2 regions of the Exiguobacterium sp. U13-1 genome follow, and region 1 is predicted to be linked to the other one. Evidence: a T-box and tRNA genes for the amino acid it is inferred to sense, from the RefSeq annotation. Region 1 holds a T-box; the other holds one or more tRNA genes.
What was found. A T-box is a leader RNA that pairs with one kind of tRNA and senses whether it is charged. The one in region 1 lies ahead of tyrS (tyrosine--tRNA ligase), so its partner is inferred to be a tRNA-Tyr.
Positions count from the first base shown of each region.

Region 2: it has a tRNA-Tyr gene. The T-box ahead of tyrS (tyrosine--tRNA ligase) is inferred to sense a tRNA for this amino acid. The anticodon was not compared.

Region 1 covers NZ_CP015731.1:2,790,521-2,800,396, reverse strand. The annotation lists gene ESP131_RS14525 (acetoin utilization protein AcuC) at 1-630, opposite strand, end outside; gene ESP131_RS14520 (acetoin utilization AcuB family protein) at 627-1,259, opposite strand; gene ESP131_RS14515 (GNAT family N-acetyltransferase) at 1,278-1,910, opposite strand; gene acsA (acetate--CoA ligase) at 2,057-3,760, shown strand; gene ESP131_RS14505 (transglycosylase domain-containing protein) at 3,806-6,400, opposite strand; T-box leader at 6,549-6,755, shown strand; gene tyrS (tyrosine--tRNA ligase) at 6,812-8,059, shown strand; gene ESP131_RS14495 (biotin transporter BioY) at 8,321-8,848, opposite strand; gene rpsD (30S ribosomal protein S4) at 9,002-9,601, opposite strand; gene ESP131_RS14485 (GAF domain-containing protein) at 9,835-9,876, opposite strand, start outside.
Region 2 covers NZ_CP015731.1:577,657-587,532, reverse strand. The annotation lists gene glmS (glutamine--fructose-6-phosphate transaminase (isomerizing)) at 1-1,397, opposite strand, end outside; gene glmM (phosphoglucosamine mutase) at 1,810-3,165, opposite strand; gene ESP131_RS03150 (CdaR family protein) at 3,195-4,481, opposite strand; gene cdaA (diadenylate cyclase CdaA) at 4,481-5,341, opposite strand; gene ESP131_RS03140 (anti-sigma factor) at 5,421-6,041, opposite strand; gene sigW (RNA polymerase sigma factor SigW) at 6,058-6,621, opposite strand; gene rocF (arginase) at 6,747-7,655, opposite strand; tRNA gene ESP131_RS03125 (tRNA-Ala) at 7,867-7,942, opposite strand; tRNA gene ESP131_RS03120 (tRNA-Gly) at 7,952-8,023, opposite strand; tRNA gene ESP131_RS03115 (tRNA-Lys) at 8,030-8,102, opposite strand; tRNA gene ESP131_RS03110 (tRNA-Tyr) at 8,107-8,190, opposite strand; tRNA gene ESP131_RS03105 (tRNA-Thr) at 8,229-8,301, opposite strand; tRNA gene ESP131_RS03100 (tRNA-Glu) at 8,315-8,389, opposite strand; tRNA gene ESP131_RS03095 (tRNA-Asn) at 8,392-8,466, opposite strand; rRNA gene rrf (5S ribosomal RNA) at 8,478-8,593, opposite strand; rRNA gene ESP131_RS03085 (23S ribosomal RNA) at 8,642-9,876, opposite strand, start outside.

The sequences.
Region 1 (9,876 bases):
AGATCCCCGTTCCGTCACCATTCCCGTTCCTGGAAACAAATAGCGACCTGTTTCGTGGAGCGATAACGTCATGACGTCCTTTCGATTATAAAAGGCCCATTGCACCCCATCGCCATGATGGGCGTCCGTATCGACATAAAGAATTTTACAGTGATATTTTTCAATCATGGCTGCCATGGCGACAGCGGTATCGTTATAGACACAAAAACCAGAGGCACGTCCTCGGAATCCGTGATGCAATCCACCACCGATATGAAAGGTTCGTTTATATTGACCAGATAAGACGAGGTCACATGCTTCGATCGTGCCGCCGACAAGGAGAGAAGCGCCCGAATGCATCCCCTGGAACAAAGGTGTATCTTCTGTTCCTAACCCATACATTTGGGCTTTAAGTGGCGTTAATGCACCGGTCCCGGCTGCTTTGACTGCAGCAATATAATCCTGATCATGAATGAGTGCCAGTTCTTCATCGGTCGCATGACGCGGCGCGATACAAGGAATATCATCTAATTGATGCATCGCTTCAAGTAAGGAAACGGTTAATTCGAGACGAATCGGATTGAATGGATGTGTCTCCGAAAACCGATAAGTCGCTTCTTCAGGACTGTACAGATAGGCAAAATCCTTCATCTGCTCACATCCGGTCCAAGTACATCGAATCCTTCTTTGCGCAACTTGTCGATGATCCGAATCGGATTCATCGTCTGGACACGAAACGCAACGATCCGGACATACGGATCGTCTGTTGGATACACGAGTACATTTAAGATATTGATATTCGTTTTGGCAAGCAGTGCGGCAATTTTTGCTAATGTTCCAGCAGTGTTTTCAACACGGATTTCGATTTGAGAACTTGGTTCGAGTGCACCCGTCAATTGAACGAATGTCCGTAACAAATCCGTTTCCGTGACGACACCGACAAGGCGTTGACCGCGGACGATTGGCAGACACGTCAATCGATATTCATAAAACAGCACAGCCGCATCTTCGAGAAAATCGAGCGGGTGGGCCGTGACAGGACTTTCAATCATGATGCTTGAGACCGGATACTGTAGGTCTTGTTTTGCCGTATCCGGATGAAAGATGCTACTTGCGCTTTGAATTTCCTTTAGTCCGACAAGACCGACGAGTTCATGACGGGCATTGACGACGAGAATATGACGAATCTGATGACGTTGCATGAGTTCAACCGCATGCGCGATGGAATTCGTCGGTTGCATCGTGATGCACGTCGTATTCATGATTTGTTCGATTAACATGACGATTCCTCCTCGAGCTCAGTCATACATGAAACGTCTTCTCAAGCGTAGCGCATCAAAATGAGCGACGACTTCAGGTGAGACGTGTTTTCCGATACGCGCCATCAGGCAGTTGGCAGGATGGGAGGCGATTTCCGGATCGTCGGTCGGGAAGAAGACGAGACCACCATGGTTCATCATCTTCTCCATGATCTTCCGGTAATCCCAGACCGATAGTCCGCTCCCTTTTAGGTCCCAATGCCAATAATATTCAGTCGTTAAAATCAAATAGTGTTCCATGGCGGGGTCCAGCATGGAGATTTCAAGTAATTTTTTACCGATCTGTTGTCCGCGGAACCGAGAGGAGACTTCAATCGCTCCGAGTTCCAAGATGTACGGATTGTTTCCTTCACTCCACGTTTCATAGGGATCAGGGTATAAGTAAGTCACATAACCGATGATTTCCGTTCCTTGACGAGCGACGATGATCCGTCCTTCTTCAAGATCCGCAATCTCAACGAGCGCTTGATGTTGTTCAGCGGGTGGACGAAAAGCCGTCAACCCTGAATCGAGTGTATACGTTGCTAGTGTTTGACTCGGTACGGGACCTTCGATGTCGACAGGACCGAGTGATGTTTCGTGCGTCCGATGATTGAATTGTTTTTCAAACATGTAAGCGTCACCACCTTCTTATTCATTATAGACGAAAGCGCTTGAGCAAAGAGAGGGATTTTTTAACAAATTGACGGCAAATGGATTGAACTGACGGATAACTAGCTTATAATAAAGAGGAAAACATAGAAGGGGAGGAACGAGACATGAAAGTTTTGAAAGCGCTTCCGGGGAAGCATTGGTTAGCAGAGTATGATGAAGCAAACACGTACGACTGGAAAGATGCTGAGCAGTACTTTTCATGGGCGACAACGGGGAAAGTCAACATGGCTCATGAAGCAATCGACCGCCACGCAGAAGGCGAGCGAGCGAACAAGGATGCGCTGATCTATTTCGATGGAACGACGGAACAACGATTCACATATGCAGATATGAAACGATTGACGAATAAAGCGGCAAACGTATTAGTCGATGCAGGGGTCAAAACGGGTGACCGTATTTTCATCTTCATGCCACGTTCACCGGAATTGTATTTTGCCTTGCTTGGCGCACTGAAAGTAGGCGCAATCGTCGGTCCGTTATTTGAAGCATTCATGGAACAAGCGGTCCGTGATCGCCTGCTTGATTCTGAAGCGAAGTTACTCGTGACGACGAAGGCACTGCTCCCACGTGTTCCAGTTGGGGAACTGGAATCACTTGAAAAGGTAGTACTTGTCGACGAAGATGTCGAAGAATCGGACACATTACTCGATTTCCGCAAAGCGTTCGAGCAAGCATCCGATGTATTCGAACCGGTCTGGTTAGATCGTGAAGACGGATTGATCCTGCACTACACTTCAGGATCGACAGGGAAGCCGAAAGGTGTGCTCCACGTTCAAAATGCGATGATTCAGCACTTAATGACAGGTCGCTGGGTACTTGATCTCCAAGAAGATGATGTCTACTGGTGTACGGCTGACCCGGGGTGGGTCACAGGAACAAGTTACGGTATCTTCGCACCATTCTTGAATGGCGCGACGAACATCGTCGTCGGTGGACGCTTCAATCCGGATTTCTGGTACAGTGTCATCGAGAAGTACAAGGTAACGGTCTGGTATAGCGCACCAACGGCTTTCCGGATGTTGATGGGAGCAGGAGCGGATGTTGCAAATCATCATGATCTCTCAAGTCTTCGTCATGTATTGTCTGTCGGCGAACCGTTGAACCCAGAAGTCATTCGTTGGGGGAAAGAAGCCTTTGATCAACGGATTCATGATACATGGTGGATGACGGAGACAGGCGCGATGATGATTTGTAACTACAAGTCGATGGACATCAAACCGGGATCGATGGGGAAACCGATTCCAGGAACTCAGGCTGCGATCATTGATGATCAAGGAAATGAGTTACCGCCATTCCGAATGGGGAACCTTGCTTTAAAAACACCATGGCCATCGATGATGCGTCAAATTTGGAACAATCCGCAGAAATATGAATCGTATTTCTTTAAAGGATGGTATGTCTCAGGGGATTCTGCCTATATGGATGACGAAGGTTACTTCTGGTTCCAAGGACGTGTCGATGACGTCATCATGACGGCTGGAGAACGGGTTGGTCCGTTTGAAGTCGAAAGTCGTCTCGTCGAGCATCCAGCTGTCGCGGAAGCTGGTGTCATCGGGAAACCAGATCCAGTCCGCGGTGAAATCATCAAGGCATTCATTGCCTTGCGTGATGGTTACGAGCCAACGGATGAGCTAAAACAAGAAATCCAAGCATTCGTTAAAGAGGGGCTTGCTGCTCACGCAGCACCGAGAGAAATCGATTTCCGAGATAAGTTGCCGAAGACACGAAGTGGTAAAATCATGCGCCGTGTTCTGAAAGCGTGGGAGTTGAATCTTGAAACAGGCGATCTGTCGACGATGGAAGATTGAACGAAAAAAGGATGAATCACCGTGACAGGTGATTCATCCTTTTTGTTAGTTTTCAGAAGCAGCATCGTTTTTCTTTTCATCTTGTTTCTTCTGTTGTTCTTGTTGTTTCTTTGCCTCTGCTTCTTTCTTCTTAGCATCAGCTTCTTTTTGCTTAGCGTCCGCTTCCGCTTTCTTTTTTGCCTCTGCTTCAGCTTTTGCCTCTGCTTCGGCTTTTGCCTCTGCTTCGGCTTTTGCCTCTGCTTCGGCTTTTGCTTTTGCGTCGGCAGCACGTTTTGCGTCGTCGGCTGCTTTTTTCTTGGCATCAGCTTCAGCTTTTTCTTTAGCCTGATCTTGTTCTTTTTGTTGCTCTTCTTTCTTCTGTGCGTCCGCTTCTTTTTTCTTTTCTTCTGCTTCTTTCTTTTTCTTCGCTTCGGCTTTTTTCTTTGCTTCTTCCGCTTTTTTCTTCTTATCTTCTTCTTTGAAGCGACCACTGTTTTTAAAGTCGTTTGCTGTTACAGAAGATGGTTGCGTGAAGCGGGCACCGGATTTGAAGTAGCTACTGTTCGCGGCATACGTCGCATTCGCCATTTGTGACCACAGCGTTTGTGTTCGTTGGTAATACGTCGTTGGACCGATGAGCGAGTTGTTCTGATCGTGTCCTGTCCAAACGGCAAGCGTTACACCAGGAGTGGAACCGACAAGGTAAGAGTCTTTAACATCGTTCGTCGTACCTGTCTTACCAGCCCAATCTCCAGGAACGTTTAATCGACTTTTTGCAAACGTTGCTGTACCTTTTGAGAAGACGCCACGCATCATATCAAGCGTCAGGTAAGCTGTTCGTGGTTCATAAATTCGTTTTTTCTTCGGTTTTGCTTTATAGATATCTTTTCCGTCTTTCGTGATTTTCGAAATGACGTATGGTTGCACGAATTCACCATAGTTGGCGAGTGTCGCGTAAGCACCGGCAAGTTCGACAGGTGTGATCTCCATCGTTCCGAGTGCTGCTGAAGGGGCATAACGAATCGCATCCGGTACTTCAACACCCATATCGACGAGTTTTTGAATCGAGTTCGACATGTTCATCTTCTCGTAAATCTTAACGGCAGGTACGTTCAATGAGAGTTCAAGTGCTGTACGAACCGTCACGTTTCCACGATAACGTCCACCTTCGTTCTTGATCGGACGATCGCCTGGTTGACGTGGTACGGTCTGATAGTAGTACTCTTCATCATTGACGGTAGATGCCGGAGTGATTAAACGATTTTCAATCCCGTTCGAATAGACGAGAATTGGTTTTGCCGTTGACCCGATTTGACGTTTCGCTTGGAATGCTCGGTTGAAATCATCGGCTTTTCCATCAAGGTAACGTCCACCAACGAATCCGAGAATACGACCCGTCTCATTCTGAACCATGACCGCAGCTGTCTCTTCTGGATCTTGTTTCGAAACGGTTTTTTTCGTTTTTGGATCCACGACTTGTTTGTACTGCATGCCGCCAGGGAAGTTCCCGTTGTTCTTCGCAGGTTGTTGCATCGATTCATGAATTTTTTTATCTAGCGTCATATGAACTTTGTATCCACCTTGACGGAGTGCAACCAGTGCTTGATCTTGATAGTTTGCCCGGACTTCTGCCAGTTCAGACGGTTTGACTTCGTCTTCTTTCACACCATCTTGTTTCATCAAGTACTTCGTCATGATCTTCGTCGCTTCACGTTCTGCTAAATCATAGACATACGGATACGTGTCACGCGAACGTTTCGACTGTTTCGCGAAGTCTTTCGTGATGTCGTGTTTGATTGCTTTTTCATATTGTTCTTTCGTAATGTTTTTTGCGACATACATTCGCTTCAACACGGTCTTCATCCGATTGACACTTGGCGTCAAGTCCTTTTTGACGACACCGCCCTGTAGATAAGGTGTGTAGTAGTAAGGGTTTTTCGGAATACCAGCGAGGAAAGCTGCTTGTGGTAACGTCAGTTTTTTCGCTGATTTGTTGAAGACCCCTTGGGAGGCAGCTTCGATACCAGCGATGTTACGCCCGAGTGAATTTCGTCCGAATGAGACGACATTCAAATATGCCTGTAAAATTTCATCTTTTGACATCGCATTTTCAAGGCGGAGCGCTAAGATGATCTCTTTTGCTTTCCGTTCGAATGAAACTTCGTTCGTCAGGATTTGGTTTTTAATTAATTGTTGTGTCAGCGTACTTCCGCCGGTGCGTGACGCTGAATTCGTCAATTCTTGTAAGACTGCTCGTAAAGTCGCTTTTGGAACGACTCCATCATGTTGATAAAAATCTACGTCTTCCGTTGATAGAAGCGCATCAATTAAATAAGGGGAGATATTCTTGATATCAACCGGCTGACGTTCTTCATCCGTTGAGATGTTCGTCAGCTTTTCGCCACTTCCCCAATAAATTTGACTTGTCACCGCATAACTGTTCACTTCTTGTTTCATCTCAGTCAAAGGTGGTGCTTTCGTATCTTTGACGAGGGAAGCGAAATATCCTCCAGCCGCTCCGACAGAGAAGCTGCCGATGAGAAGGACTGCTATGATGAGGAATAAAATGATGTTCCACGAAACATCGTATGTGATATTCGACCAGTGCCGAACGGCTTTCGTCCGGGGGTGATTCCAAAACTTGAACCAGTTCTCGCGCATAAATGATCTCCTTTGCATCTTAAACTTAGGTGTAAATTAATATTAAATCACAGATAGACGTATTATACCATAAATCCACCAGTAAAATCGGACTTGACAGCGGATTCGCCTTCGACGTATCATGAAACCATCTTATTTTCATATATTACGTTAAACAGTGATCGGAATACAGTAGTAAGTCACTCCCTGTGACAGAGACCTAGTGGTGCTGCGAACTAGGACACAGTGAACTTACGAATTACGCTTCCGGGAGTTTCTTGAGAAATCAAGCGGTCCGTCCCGTTATCGACGAACCAAGTGGTCCTTTTATGTAAAGGGCAATCAGGGTGGTACCACGGAATTTTCCGTCCCTTCGTCTTAGACGAAGGGACGGTTTTTTATTGTTAAAAGTGAACTTTAGGAGGAGACACAATGACGTTATTAGAGGATTTAGAATTTCGCGGTTTAATTAACCAAATGACGGATGAAGAAGGACTTAAGACATTACTCGAGACACCAACGACGCTATACACGGGTTTCGATCCAACAGCTGATTCATTGCACATCGGGCACTTGTTGCCGATTTTAGTCTTAAAACGATTCCAACAAGCAGGTCACCATGTCGTAGGTCTCGTCGGTGGGGCGACGGGAATGATTGGAGACCCGAGTGGTCGCGCAACGGAACGTTCATTGAACACATCGGATATCGTTGAAGAATTTGCAAACCGGATTAAAGATCAACTGTCGCGTTTCTTACCGCTTGAAGGAGAGAACCCGGTCACGATCGCCAATAACTTGGACTGGACGAAAGACTTGACGATCATCGATTTCTTGCGTGATATCGGAAAACACTTCCCGGTCAGCTACATGCTTGCGAAAGACTCTGTTGACTCACGACTTCAAAACGGAATCTCGTTCACTGAGTTCTCATACATGTTACTTCAATCGTTTGACTTCTTGAAACTTTACGAAGACAAAGGATGCCGCCTTCAAGTCGGAGGAAGTGACCAGTGGGGGAACATCACAGCAGGGATGGAATTGATTCGTCGTGCCGGTCATGAAGAAAAAGCATTCGGTTTGACGGTACCGCTCGTTACAAAAGCAGACGGTCAAAAGTTCGGTAAGACAGCAGGTGGTGCGGTTTGGTTAGATGCTGACAAAACATCACCGTACGAGTTCTACCAGTTCTGGTTCAACGTTGACGATCTTGACGTCATCAAGTTCTTGAAATACTTCACGTTCTTAACGCACGAAGAACTTGATGCGCTCGCAGAAGAAGTTAAAGCAGCACCAGAGAAGCGCGTCGCACAACGTCGTCTCGCAGAAGAGATGACCGTTCTCGTCCATGGTGAAGAAGGTCTGACACAAGCACAACGTATTACGACGGCACTCTTTAGTGGAGATATTAAATCGTTGCAAGTCGAAGATATCGAAGATGCGTTCAAAGGAATGCCACGCTTTACACTCGGTGAAGCGACAAACCTCGTCGACGTTCTCGTTGAGGCGAAGATCAGTCCGTCAAAACGTCAAGCACGTGAAGACGTAACAAACGGTGCGATCTACCTGAACGGAGAACGCGAGCAAGATTTAACGAAAGAAATCACGGAAGCTGATGCAATCGGTCGCTTTACGATCGTACGTCGCGGAAAGAAAAAATACTTCGTCGTCGAGCATGCTTGATGATCAATTAAATAGGGTTAACTCAAAAAAGAATGACTTGTCTTTTCACGCCCTTTCCTCAGGCGAGACACAAGCCAGTTTTCCTGCTTCACTTCAGCAGGAAAGCGGGTCTTGTTTGTCTCTGACAGCGCAAAAATGCGCTTATTCCTGTAGGAGTTGCGTGCAACGAGTCATTCTTCTTTTTACGAGATAAGGGTGGCAGACTCATGATCTGCCACCCTTATCTTTTTATAAATTGACTTATGAGTCAGCCTCGTATTTTTAAGCTGTTCGGAATAAACGGAGTGGTAACAAGCGAACGGCAATCGTCGTGGCGATGACAGCTTTGATTGTATCCCATAGGACAAACGGATAGTTAATCGCAAAAGCATCTTTGAACGATAGATCGAGTACAGCCATTAGACCGAATGTGCCAAGCAGGTAAACTAAACCAAGTCCGAAGACGATCATCCCGATGAAGAGAGGAACGAAGCGGCGCGTTTTTTCTGCAACAAGACCGATGAAGAAACCGGCAATCGGAAAGGCAATCAAGTACCCAACGGTTGGTCCGACGAATGGAGCAAGTCCACCTTTTCCGCCAAGCACCGGTAGACCAGCTGCTGCGAGTAATAAGAAAATCAAGACAGCGAGTCCGCCACGTTTGCCACCAAGGATTGCGCTGACCGTCATGATCGCGAGCATCTGAAGCGTGATCGGAACGGCACCGACAAGTTGAATCTGTGGCAAAGAACTGACGGCTGCGATGATGGCAGCACCAAGGGCAATGAATGTTAAATCTCTTGTTTTCATGAATGAAGTCCTCTTTTCTGTTTGTGTTAACTATTTATATTTAAAGGTTAACACAAGGATGTAAATGACGTCACTCTTTTTTTAAGACCAGGTATACATTTTAGTCATAGGTATAAAAAAAGCACCCACCGAAGTGAGTGCTGGAACAATCGATTAACGTGAGTAGTACTCGACGACGAGTTGTTCTTGGATTTGATCGTTCAATTCAGAACGCTCTGGAAGACGGACGAATGTTCCTTCGAGCTTCTCAGCATCGAAAGTAACGAAGTCTTTAGTTGCTGGAGCAACTTCGAGTGCTTCTTTGATAACGACAAAGTTCTTCGATTTTTCGCGAACTGAGATCGTTTGACCTGGTTTCACGCGGAATGATGGGATATCAACGCGTTGTCCATCAACTTGGATGTGACCGTGGTTGACGAGCTGACGAGCAGCACGACGTGTACGAGCCATACCCATACGGTAAACGACGTTATCAAGACGTGCTTCGAGTAAGAACATGAAGTTCTCACCGTGGATACCAGGCATTTTGCCAGCATCGTTGAAGATACGGTTGAATTGGCGTTCGTTTACTCCGTACATGTGACGAAGTGTTTGCTTCGCTTGAAGTTGAAGACCGTACTCAGATACTTTACGACGGCTGTTACCGTGTTGACCTGGTGCGTAAGGGCGTTTTGCGATTTCTTTTCCTGTTTCAGTAAGTGAGATACCGAGACGACGTGAGAGTTTCCAAGCTGGACCTGTATAGCGAGCCATAATAAGACTCCTCCTTATTGTTCGTTATTATTTGCATAAAAATAATAACGCCATCAAACCCACATTACGCCCATTTCATGATGTGGCACCCTCGCTTGATAGCAAAGTTACACGATGCCCCTCCGGTTATTCACCGAGTCATGAAATGTGATACGTAAGCGATTTGACCGCTATCGTTATCATTTCTGCACTTTTACAAGTATACGGTGTGGACAATCGACTGTCAATCAGAATTACAGATGGCGAAGCAGAGTCGTACAGAATGCTTCTAGACC
Region 2 (9,876 bases), 1.0 Mb from region 1:
CGACCGATGAAGAACGCGTTACGTGACTCAGACAAGTATTCTGTCGCGATTTCTTGGAAACGATCTTTTTGAGACATCACCGATTCCATCGCACTTGAGATTTTACCGAGTTCCTTCATGAGATCGAAGTTGACGGCAACCCCTTTCGCTTGAGCAAGGTCAAACGCAAGAACAGCGAGAACAGCGATTTGAGCTGTATACGCTTTTGTTGAAGCAACGGCGATTTCTGGACCTGCGTGGAGCAACAATGTTGCGTTCGCTTCACGTGACAATGTTGATCCTGGAACGTTCGTGATCGTCAGTGCCGGGTGGCCGAGTTTCTTCGCTTCGACGAGAACGGCACGGCTATCCGCTGTTTCACCTGATTGTGAAAGGAAGAGGAAGAGCGGTTTCTCTGTCAATAATGGCATGTTGTATCCGAACTCAGAAGAGATGTGAACTTCTGTCGGGATGCCTGCGATTTGTTCGATCAACTGTTTTCCGATCAAACCAGCATGGTAGCTTGTTCCGCAACCGATGATATAGACACGGTCACGACCGAGTACGAGATCACGGACCGATTGGTCGAGTGTGATGTCGCCTGCTTCGTTTTGATATTTTTGAACGATGTTACGGATGACCGCTGGTTGCTCATCCATCTCTTTGAGCATGTAGTGCGCGTACGTTCCTTTTTCGATGTCTGATGCATCGATTTCAGCCGTGTACGCTTCACGCTCTTGGACGTTCCCATCGAGATCTTGGATCGTGACGCTATCACGCGTCAAGATGATCATCTCGCCATCATGCAACTCGATGAATTGATCCGTTACTTGTAACATTGCCATTGCGTCTGATGCGACGACGTTGAACGTACCGTCACCGAGACCAACGAGAAGTGGTGATTTGTTTTTTGCGACGTATAAGACGTCTGGATTTTCAGCATCGATCAATGCGAGGGCATACGAACCGTGCAAGACACGGAGTGTTTGACGGAATGCTTCCGCGACGTCACCTGTCTCGTTGAAGTTCTTTTCGATCATCTGAACGATGACTTCTGTATCCGTGTCGCTGAGGAGATCGACATTCAATTCTGCTTTTAGCTGCTCATCGTTCTCGATGACGCCGTTGTGCACGAGTGTGAAACGTGCTGACGCACTTTGGTGCGGGTGCGCGTTTGGTACGCTTGGGACACCGTGTGTCGCCCAGCGTGTGTGTCCGATTCCGACTGTGCCGTCTGCATCAGCAGGAACGACTTCGCGTAGCGCAGCAATCCGGCCTACTTCTTTGTGGACTTGAACGCCGTCGTTGACGAACGCAAGACCTGCCGAGTCATAGCCGCGGTACTCGAGCTTCTCGAGACCTTTTAATAAAATTTCCTTCGTGTTGACCTGTCCGATCATACCTACGATTCCGCACATGTTACATCTCTCCATTTACAAGTATTTCCCTAAAGAGGAAACGGCTCTTGTTGAGAGGATCCCGATCGGTCTGTTTGTCCGTCCAATCACTTGAACGATTTCAGAACGATTTACGGTATGGATCTGGTACCGGGAGGCATCCGCCGAATGATTCGATAAACCTCCACCTCGTCAGCTTTCATCCTACGAAGAAAGCCCTGGCGCTTCTTGTTTCCGTCTGACCCCGTTTCTGTCCGACTTCACCATCATACGAACTTTAATGTGAAAAAGCAAGAAAGGTAACGTATTTGTAACTATTCCCGATATTTTTCTAATCAATACGTATAATCCCTATATTTTGTAAAAATCTCAATCTGTTTTTCTAAAATAATTGTAAAAAAAGAAGCAGAGCAATCGCTCTGCTTCAGGCTGCTTAGTTTTCTTGTAACGCGTAGTTCTCACGAACGACATTCGCGATCCGCTCGACGTACGCATCACACGCTTCTTGTGTCGGAGCTTCTGCCATGACACGAACGAGTGGTTCTGTTCCTGACGCACGGACGAGAATCCGTCCGTTCCCCGCCATCTCCGCTTCGACTTCTGCAATGATCGCTTGCACGGCAGGACCGCTCATTGCGCCATTTTTGTCTGAAACACGGATGTTTACGAGACGTTGTGGGAAGATCGGCATCTCAGCTGCGAGTTCCGATAACTTCTTCCCTGTCGCTTTCATGATTTGCAACAACTGGACGCCCGACAACATGCCGTCCCCTGTCGTTGAGTAATCCATGAAGATGATATGACCAGACTGTTCGCCACCGAGTGTATAGTCGTTCTTACGCATCTCTTCGACGACATAACGGTCACCGACCGCTGTTTGAAGCGCCGTCATCCCGTTTTCTTCGACGGTTTTATGGAAACCGAGGTTACTCATGACCGTCGCAACGATCGTGTTGTCTTTCAGACGACCGAGTTCGTTCAAGTATTTCCCGCAGATGAACATGATTTTATCGCCATCCACGATATCACCGTTCTCATCGACTGCGATCAAGCGGTCGCCGTCTCCATCAAACGATAAACCAACATCTGCGCCTTTTTCCTTAACGAAGGCAGCAAGATGTTCAGGGTGTGTCGAACCGACACCATCATTGATGTTGAGTCCGTTCGGAGTTGTACCGATCGTCGATACTTCCGCTTCCAAGTCACCGAATAGACGTGGTGCGAGGCTTGACGTCGCCCCGTGTGCGCCGTCGATCGCAACATGGATGCCTGAGAAATCTTCATCCGATGTCTGACGAAGCATGTGGAGATATTTCTGAGCCCCTTCATAGTAATCATGAACGAAGCCGAGTTCTTTTCCGGCTGGACGTGGCAATGTATCTTCTGCTTCGTCGAGTAATGCTTCGATTTCAAGTTCTGTTGCGTCATCGAGCTTAAAGCCGTCTGAACCGAAGAACTTGATCCCGTTATCTTCCACTGGATTGTGCGATGCAGAGATCATGACTCCGGCTGTCGCATCCATCGTTTTTGTCAGGTATGCGACACCTGGTGTCGAGATGACACCAAGACGCATGACTTCTGCACCGATTGATAACAGACCCGCGATGAGTGCATTCTCAAGCATTTGACCAGATACACGTGTATCGCGTCCAATCAAGACTTTTGGTCGTGTGCTTTCGTGTTTCGTCAACACGTAACCACCTGTTCGACCGAGGCGATACGCAAGTTCCGGTGTCAATTCTACGTTTGCGACGCCGCGTACGCCGTCAGTTCCAAAATACTTACCCATGTGTTATTTCCTCATTTCACTAATTTGTTTTAATTGGTCGGAATCGATGTCCGGGGAATCGCTTTTAATGTGACATCCATATTATCCGGACGCAAGACATCAAAGGCTTTTGATGTCTGATACGAGATCGGCAATCCATGCGTTCCTTCTTTTAATCCTGTCACGTCGATGACCGCTTTGATATCCGTCGCATCAATCGATGCTAAATCAGATTCTTTCCCGCGGACGACGACATCAATCGTTTGATTGTAATCAATCGTATACTTTGATTCATCGAATCCATTTAGCGTGACCGTCACACCTGGAATTGTTTTCTCCGCTCGATCCTCGACGGTTTCTGTCGTCGAATTGGCATTTTCTTTTTCGACGACGATATTGACGGTGACCTGTGTCGGATCCATCGCCGTCGCGTTTTCTGGTTCGACGAGTTTGACGGTTTTTTCGGTCGTCTTCGTCAATCCTTTGAGCGAGACCGCTTCCGTATCAACAGAACCGATGCGCTCTAATTCTTCTTTTGTTCCATATAGACGAGCTTCCGTCGTGACGGGAACAATCTTGACGACGGTATACCCTTTTTTGACGTTGTCTTTTGTCTTCACATTAATCGGTACCGTCTTACTTTCCTTATAGATCGGTACTGTGATTTCTAATTGTTCCGGTTGATAAGATGCACTGATCGTATTCCCGTTCGTGTCAGTCGCTTTAGCATTGAACGTCTCTTTAAACGTCTCTGCTCGACCGGTCACATCGATCGGTACTTGGATTGCTGAAATCGCCTGTAACTTCTCTGCGCCTCCCGTGACTTCAACAGTTTGTTGGTTCGGTTGCGCTTCTCCAGCGACATATCCTTCAGCGATTTTGTTTTTATTGAGTAATGCGACTTGTACCGGTACTTCCTTTGTAATCTTCTTATCGAGGAAAACTTCAATCGTCTCCTGTTTCGGTGTCACCTCGACATCTTTTCCGAAGCCGGTTGCTGTGACACGGACACGATGATAGCCAGGGTCGAGTCCTTTCAAATCAATCGATAATCCAAAATCCTGGACGAGCCGGAGCATCGTCAAGCTACTCGACGGCCCTTTGACGGTCACTTCCATACTATTTGGAATATTATAGGCGACCCACTGCGATTCATCATACTGGACCGTGACCGGCACGTCAAATTTCGTCGAACCTTGTCCTGCGATCGGTAATAGACTAGCGGCATCACTTTTTCCCGTCGTATTCGAACCTGCGACCATCAAATACAACATGACGGCCAAGGCAACGGCAACGATGCGTAAAAACCAGCGTTCATTGAACCACTTTTCGAACATTATTTTTTCGCCCCCATCCAGTTCAAGAAGGAAGTATTCGTCGGTTCGGCTTTGACGATCGTCTCAAGTAACTTCGTCCGTAAGGATTCTTCGTCGAGTTCCCGGTACAGACGTCCATTGATGGCGAGTGAGACACCACCCGTTTCTTCCGAGACGACGAGCGTGACGCTATCCGTCACCTCACTGACACCAATTGCTGCGCGGTGACGTGTTCCAAGCTCTTTTGAGATATGTGCACTCTCAGACAGCGGTAAGTAACAAGCGGCTGCTGCTAACTTGCCTTGCTGGACGATGACGGCACCATCATGTAAGGGAGTATTCGGAATGAACAAGTTGATCAGCAACTGACTCGTGATTTGTGAACCGAGCGGAATGCCCGTCTCCACGTATTCACTCAGTCCTGTCTCGCGTTCAATCGTCACGAGTGCTCCGATACGACGTTTTGACATGTACTGAGCAGACGATACGAGTGCATCGACGATTCGAACTTGTTCATCTTCATCACTGATGGCACTACGTGAGAAGAATTTACTCGTTCGTCCTAAGTGTTCCAGTCCACGCCTTAGTTCGGGTTGGAAGATGATGATGATCCCCAGTAACCCGTAGGTGATGATTTGATTCAATAAGAATTGCAATGTTTTAAGTCCAAAAAAGCCACTCAAGAACCAACTGATCAAAATGACCGAGATCCCTTTAATGAGCTGGACTGCTTTTGTTCCTTTGACAATGATCATGAGACGGTAAATGACGAACGTCACGACCGCAATATCAATCACGTCATTAATATAATCGTACCAATGTACGTTTTCTCCCAGTTTCAACAATTGAAATTGAAGTGGTTGCCAGCTGAAGTAATTCACCAACCGTGCCCCCTAACTCATCTGATTTAAACAGTTTCCATTATAGCACAAAGGGACGAGTTCGACTCGTCCCAGCTGATTATTGAAATAGACGCTTGATTCCGTACCAAACGCGTTCGAATAATTGATCAATTTCCTTGATTTCTCCGGTCACGCTACCAGCACTCGCCGTGTAAGCTTTCCCGTCAACGGTCATGACGTCGCCATTGACTTTCCCTTCGATTCGGACGTTCCCACCTTCGACATATAGATCTTGATCGACCGTGACGCCTTTCGGAACGACGACCTCGCCATTTTGAGCGACGATACCTGGTGCATTCGTATAGGATAAGTCATGTTCTTCTTGTGCCATATAACCACCAAGGCTACCGACCGACAAGAGTAAGAAAACAGCCGCTGCCGCGAGCAATGGGTACTGCTTCATCTTCCCTCCAAAACGAGACGGTTGCGGTTGGTGCAGCAAAGCAGCGCTTGGCGTCTCCACCTGGTCGGGCAATTGTGCCAGCACGCGGGATGTAAAATCTGCCGATAATTTGGGCGCTGGAAGTTGACGCAGTCGAGCATCAAGGAGTCGATACTCTTCGAACTCGTCCATCGCGTCTACTTCTCGTAACTCTGCTTCTAATCGCTCGAATTCCTCAGGTGGTTGATTTTGATCTAAATAATCCTGGATCCGTTCATGTACATGCTCTCGTGACATGGTGAGTTCCTCCTTCTCATCGTTTGGCAAAATGCTTCTTCAGCGCTTCTCGTCCACGATGAATTCTAGTTTTGACAGTAGCGACAGGTAATTCGATCATTTCACTGATTTCCTTTAGCGAAAGATCCTCTACATATTTCAGGACGAGTGGGACACGGTATTTTTCTGGTAAAGCTGCAATCGCGTCCCCGACTTCGTTTCGTTGCTCGTTATCGACCACTTGGTCCTCCGGCAAGGTGTCCTTGCTCTCGAGTTGTGAATACAATGTCAGTCCTTCAGTACCTGACATCTCAGCATCAAGAGAATAATCAGGTTTCTTTTTCCGTAATCGGTCAATCGATACGTTCGTGACGATTCGGTACAACCAAGTCCGGAACTTCCATTGTGCATTATACGAATCAATTTTCGTAAATACACGGATGAAGGCTTCCTGTGTCGCATCCTCCGCCTCCATTCGATCGCGCAAGACGCGGAAAGCCACAAGAAAGGCACCTTCCTTATATAGATCAACAAGTGCCGCGAATGCATCACGGTCTCCCTGTTTCACTCGCTCAATTAAGCGTAGTGTCGTTTCTTCCACTTTGAATACCCCCCGCTCTATGCGGTCAATCTCTTATACGAAGTCGACCGATAAATGTTTCATCTCCTTTTAAATTGTAACAAAAAAAACTTGAACCCCGATGAAAAGAGTTCAAGTTCTATCCATTATTTTACTAAGCGATGTGTTTCCATTGCCAAAAGTAGATCTCCGATTAGTTCATTCGCAAGTTCTGCTGTTCCGTTTCCTTCTTCAAGTAACGGATTCACTTCAACGAATTCAGCTGCAATGAAGTCTTCTGCCGTTGCGCAATGCTTGAGCACTGTCTTCGCATCGTCTAAGAAAATACCGTCAGCGACACGTGTTCCTGTACCGACGACGAGTGATGGATCGAGACCGTCCATATCGAAGCTAAGATAGAACGCATCCGTCGTTTCCTTCAAATAAGCAATCGCTTCTTCCATGATCGCGTCCATTCCCCGAGTTCGGATCGCTTCCATATCATAGACACGAATACCAAGACGATCAATCAGCTCTTGTTCGCCTGGATCAACGTCACGTAATCCGATGAAGACGAGATGTTCCGGTTGCAGCTTGACATCTGTTCCTCCGACTTCCGTTAAACGCTGATGTCCTTCCCCAAGGGCTACAGCGAGCGGCATACCGTGGATGTTACCAGACGGTGATGTTTCCGGTGTATTCAAATCACCGTGTGCATCGAACCAGATGACGCCAAGACGTGGTACAGTCTGACGTAACCCTGCAATCGTTCCGATCGCCATGCTGTGATCGCCACCGACTAATAACGGAAAACGTTGCTCCGATAACGCATCACGTACAATTAGATGCAAGTCATTCGTCGTGTGGACGACGCCTTCAAGACGTTTCAGCTTCGGATCTTCTTCTCGGACTGCATCCTCGGATAAAACAGCCGCTTCCCCGTAGCGTACTGCTTCTTGTCCCCGTGCTTCGAGTGTCGCGAGTAGACCCGCTTTTTCGACAGCAGCAGGTCCGTGTTCAGTGCCCGGCTTTCCTTGTCCATAACGGTACGGTACGCTGATATACGCGATGTTCATACGATATTCCCCCTATGTCATAGTCACTTCTACATACATTGTAAGCGGTAACAAACAAGTGGTTCAACTCAACAAAAAAACGCATGAATATACAAAAAAACACCGTGAAGGGAATCACGGTGTTCTTGCGTACGTACTCTGGTTATGCTTGGCATTTCATATAAAAAAAACTTAAGACGAACGAAACTCGCTTAAGATCTTTAAATAAAATTGGTGGAGCCTAGCGGGATCGAACCGCTGACCTCCTGCGTGCAAGGCAGGCGCTCTCCCAGCTGAGCTAAGGCCCCAAAAGAAAAAGCGGAAGACGGGATTCGAACCCGCGACCCCGACCTTGGCAAGGTCGTATTCTACCACTGAACTACTTCCGCAAGAAATGAGCCATGCAGGATTCGAACCTGCGACCCTCTGATTAAAAGTCAGATGCTCTACCAACTGAGCTAATGGCTCGACATGGTGGGGGGGGGCGGATTCGAACCGCCGAACCCGAGGGAGCGGATTTACAGTCCGCCGCGTTTAGCCACTTCGCTACCCCCCCAGTTTGTCTAGGAAACTTATACAATTGAGAAAAAACAGTGCCGGCAACAGGAGTCGAACCCGCGACCTACTGATTACAAGTCAGTTGCTCTACCAGCTGAGCTACACCGGCACAAAAAATATAATGGTGACCCGTACGGGATTCGAACCCGTGTTACCGCCGTGAAAGGGCGGTGTCTTAACCGCTTGACCAACGGGCCATTGGCTCCGCAAGTAGGATTTGAACCTACGACCTACCGGTTAACAGCCGGTTGCTCTACCACTGAGCTATTGCGGAATAAATTAAATGCCTGGCAACGTCCTATCCTCACAGGGGGAAGCCCCCAACTACTTTCGGCGTTCAAGTGCTTAACTTCCGTGTTCGGCATGGGAACGGGTGTGACCACTTGGCTATCGTCACCAGACGATCGGGCTCGCGCCCTCAAAACTGAAGTCATCAACAATGCATCTGCTAGAACAAGGCCTCGACCGATTAGTATCACTCAGCTCCACATGTCGCCATGCTTCCACCCGTGACCTATCTACCTCATCGTCTCTGAGGGGTCTTTCTTGATTACTCAAAGGGAAATCTCATCTTGGAGGGGGCTTCATGCTTAGATGCTTTCAGCATTTATCCCGTCCGCACGTAGCTACCCAGCGATGCTCCTGGCGGAACAACTGGTACACCAGCGGTGCGTCCATCCCGGTCCTCTCGTACTAAGGACAGCTCTCCTCAAATTTCCTGCGCCCACGACGGATAGGGACCGAACTGTCTCACGACGTTCTGAACCCAGCTCGCGTACCGCTTTAATGGGCGAACAGCCCAACCCTTGGGACCTACTCCAGCCCCAGGATGCGATGAGCCGACATCGAGGTGCCAAACCTCCCCGTCGATGTGGACTCTTGGGGGAGATCAGCCTGTTATCCCCAGGGTAGCTTTTATCCGTTGAGCGATGGCCCTTCCATGCGGAACCACCGGATCACTAAGCCCGACTTTCGTCCCTGCTCGACTTGTAGGTCTCGCAGTCAAGCTCCCTTCTGCCTTTGCGCTCTACGAATGATTTCCAACCATTCTGAGGGAACCTTTGGGCGCCTCCGTTACTGTTTAGGAGGCGACCGCCCCAGTCAAACTACCCGCCTGACACGGTCCTCCAGCCGGATTACGGCTGCGAGTTAGAGACTCTATGCATGAAGGGCGGTATCCCAAGGGTGACTCCTCCGAAGCTGGCGCTCCGGGCTCGACGTCTCCCGCCTATCCTGTACATCATGCACAAAGCCTCAATATCAGGCTGTAGTAAAGCTCCATGGGGTCTTTCCGTCCTGTCGCGGGTAACCTGCATCTTCACAGGTACTATGATTTCACCGGGTCTCTCGTTGAGACAGTGCCCAAATCGTTACGCCTTTCGTGCGGGTCGGAACTTACCCGACAAGGAATTTCGCTACCTTAGGACCGTTATAGTTACGGCCGCCGTTTACTGGGGCTTCGGTTCAAAGCTTCGCTTGCGCTAACCCATCCCCTTAACCTTCCAGCACCGGGCAGGCGTCAGCCCCTATACGTCATCTTGCGATTTAGCAGAGACCTGTGTTTTTGCTAAACAGTCGTTTGGGCCTATTCACTGCGGCTCTACTCATGTAGAGCGTCCCTTCTCCCGAAGTTACGGGACCATTTTGCCGAGTTCCTTAACGAGAGTTATCCCGCGCGTCTTAG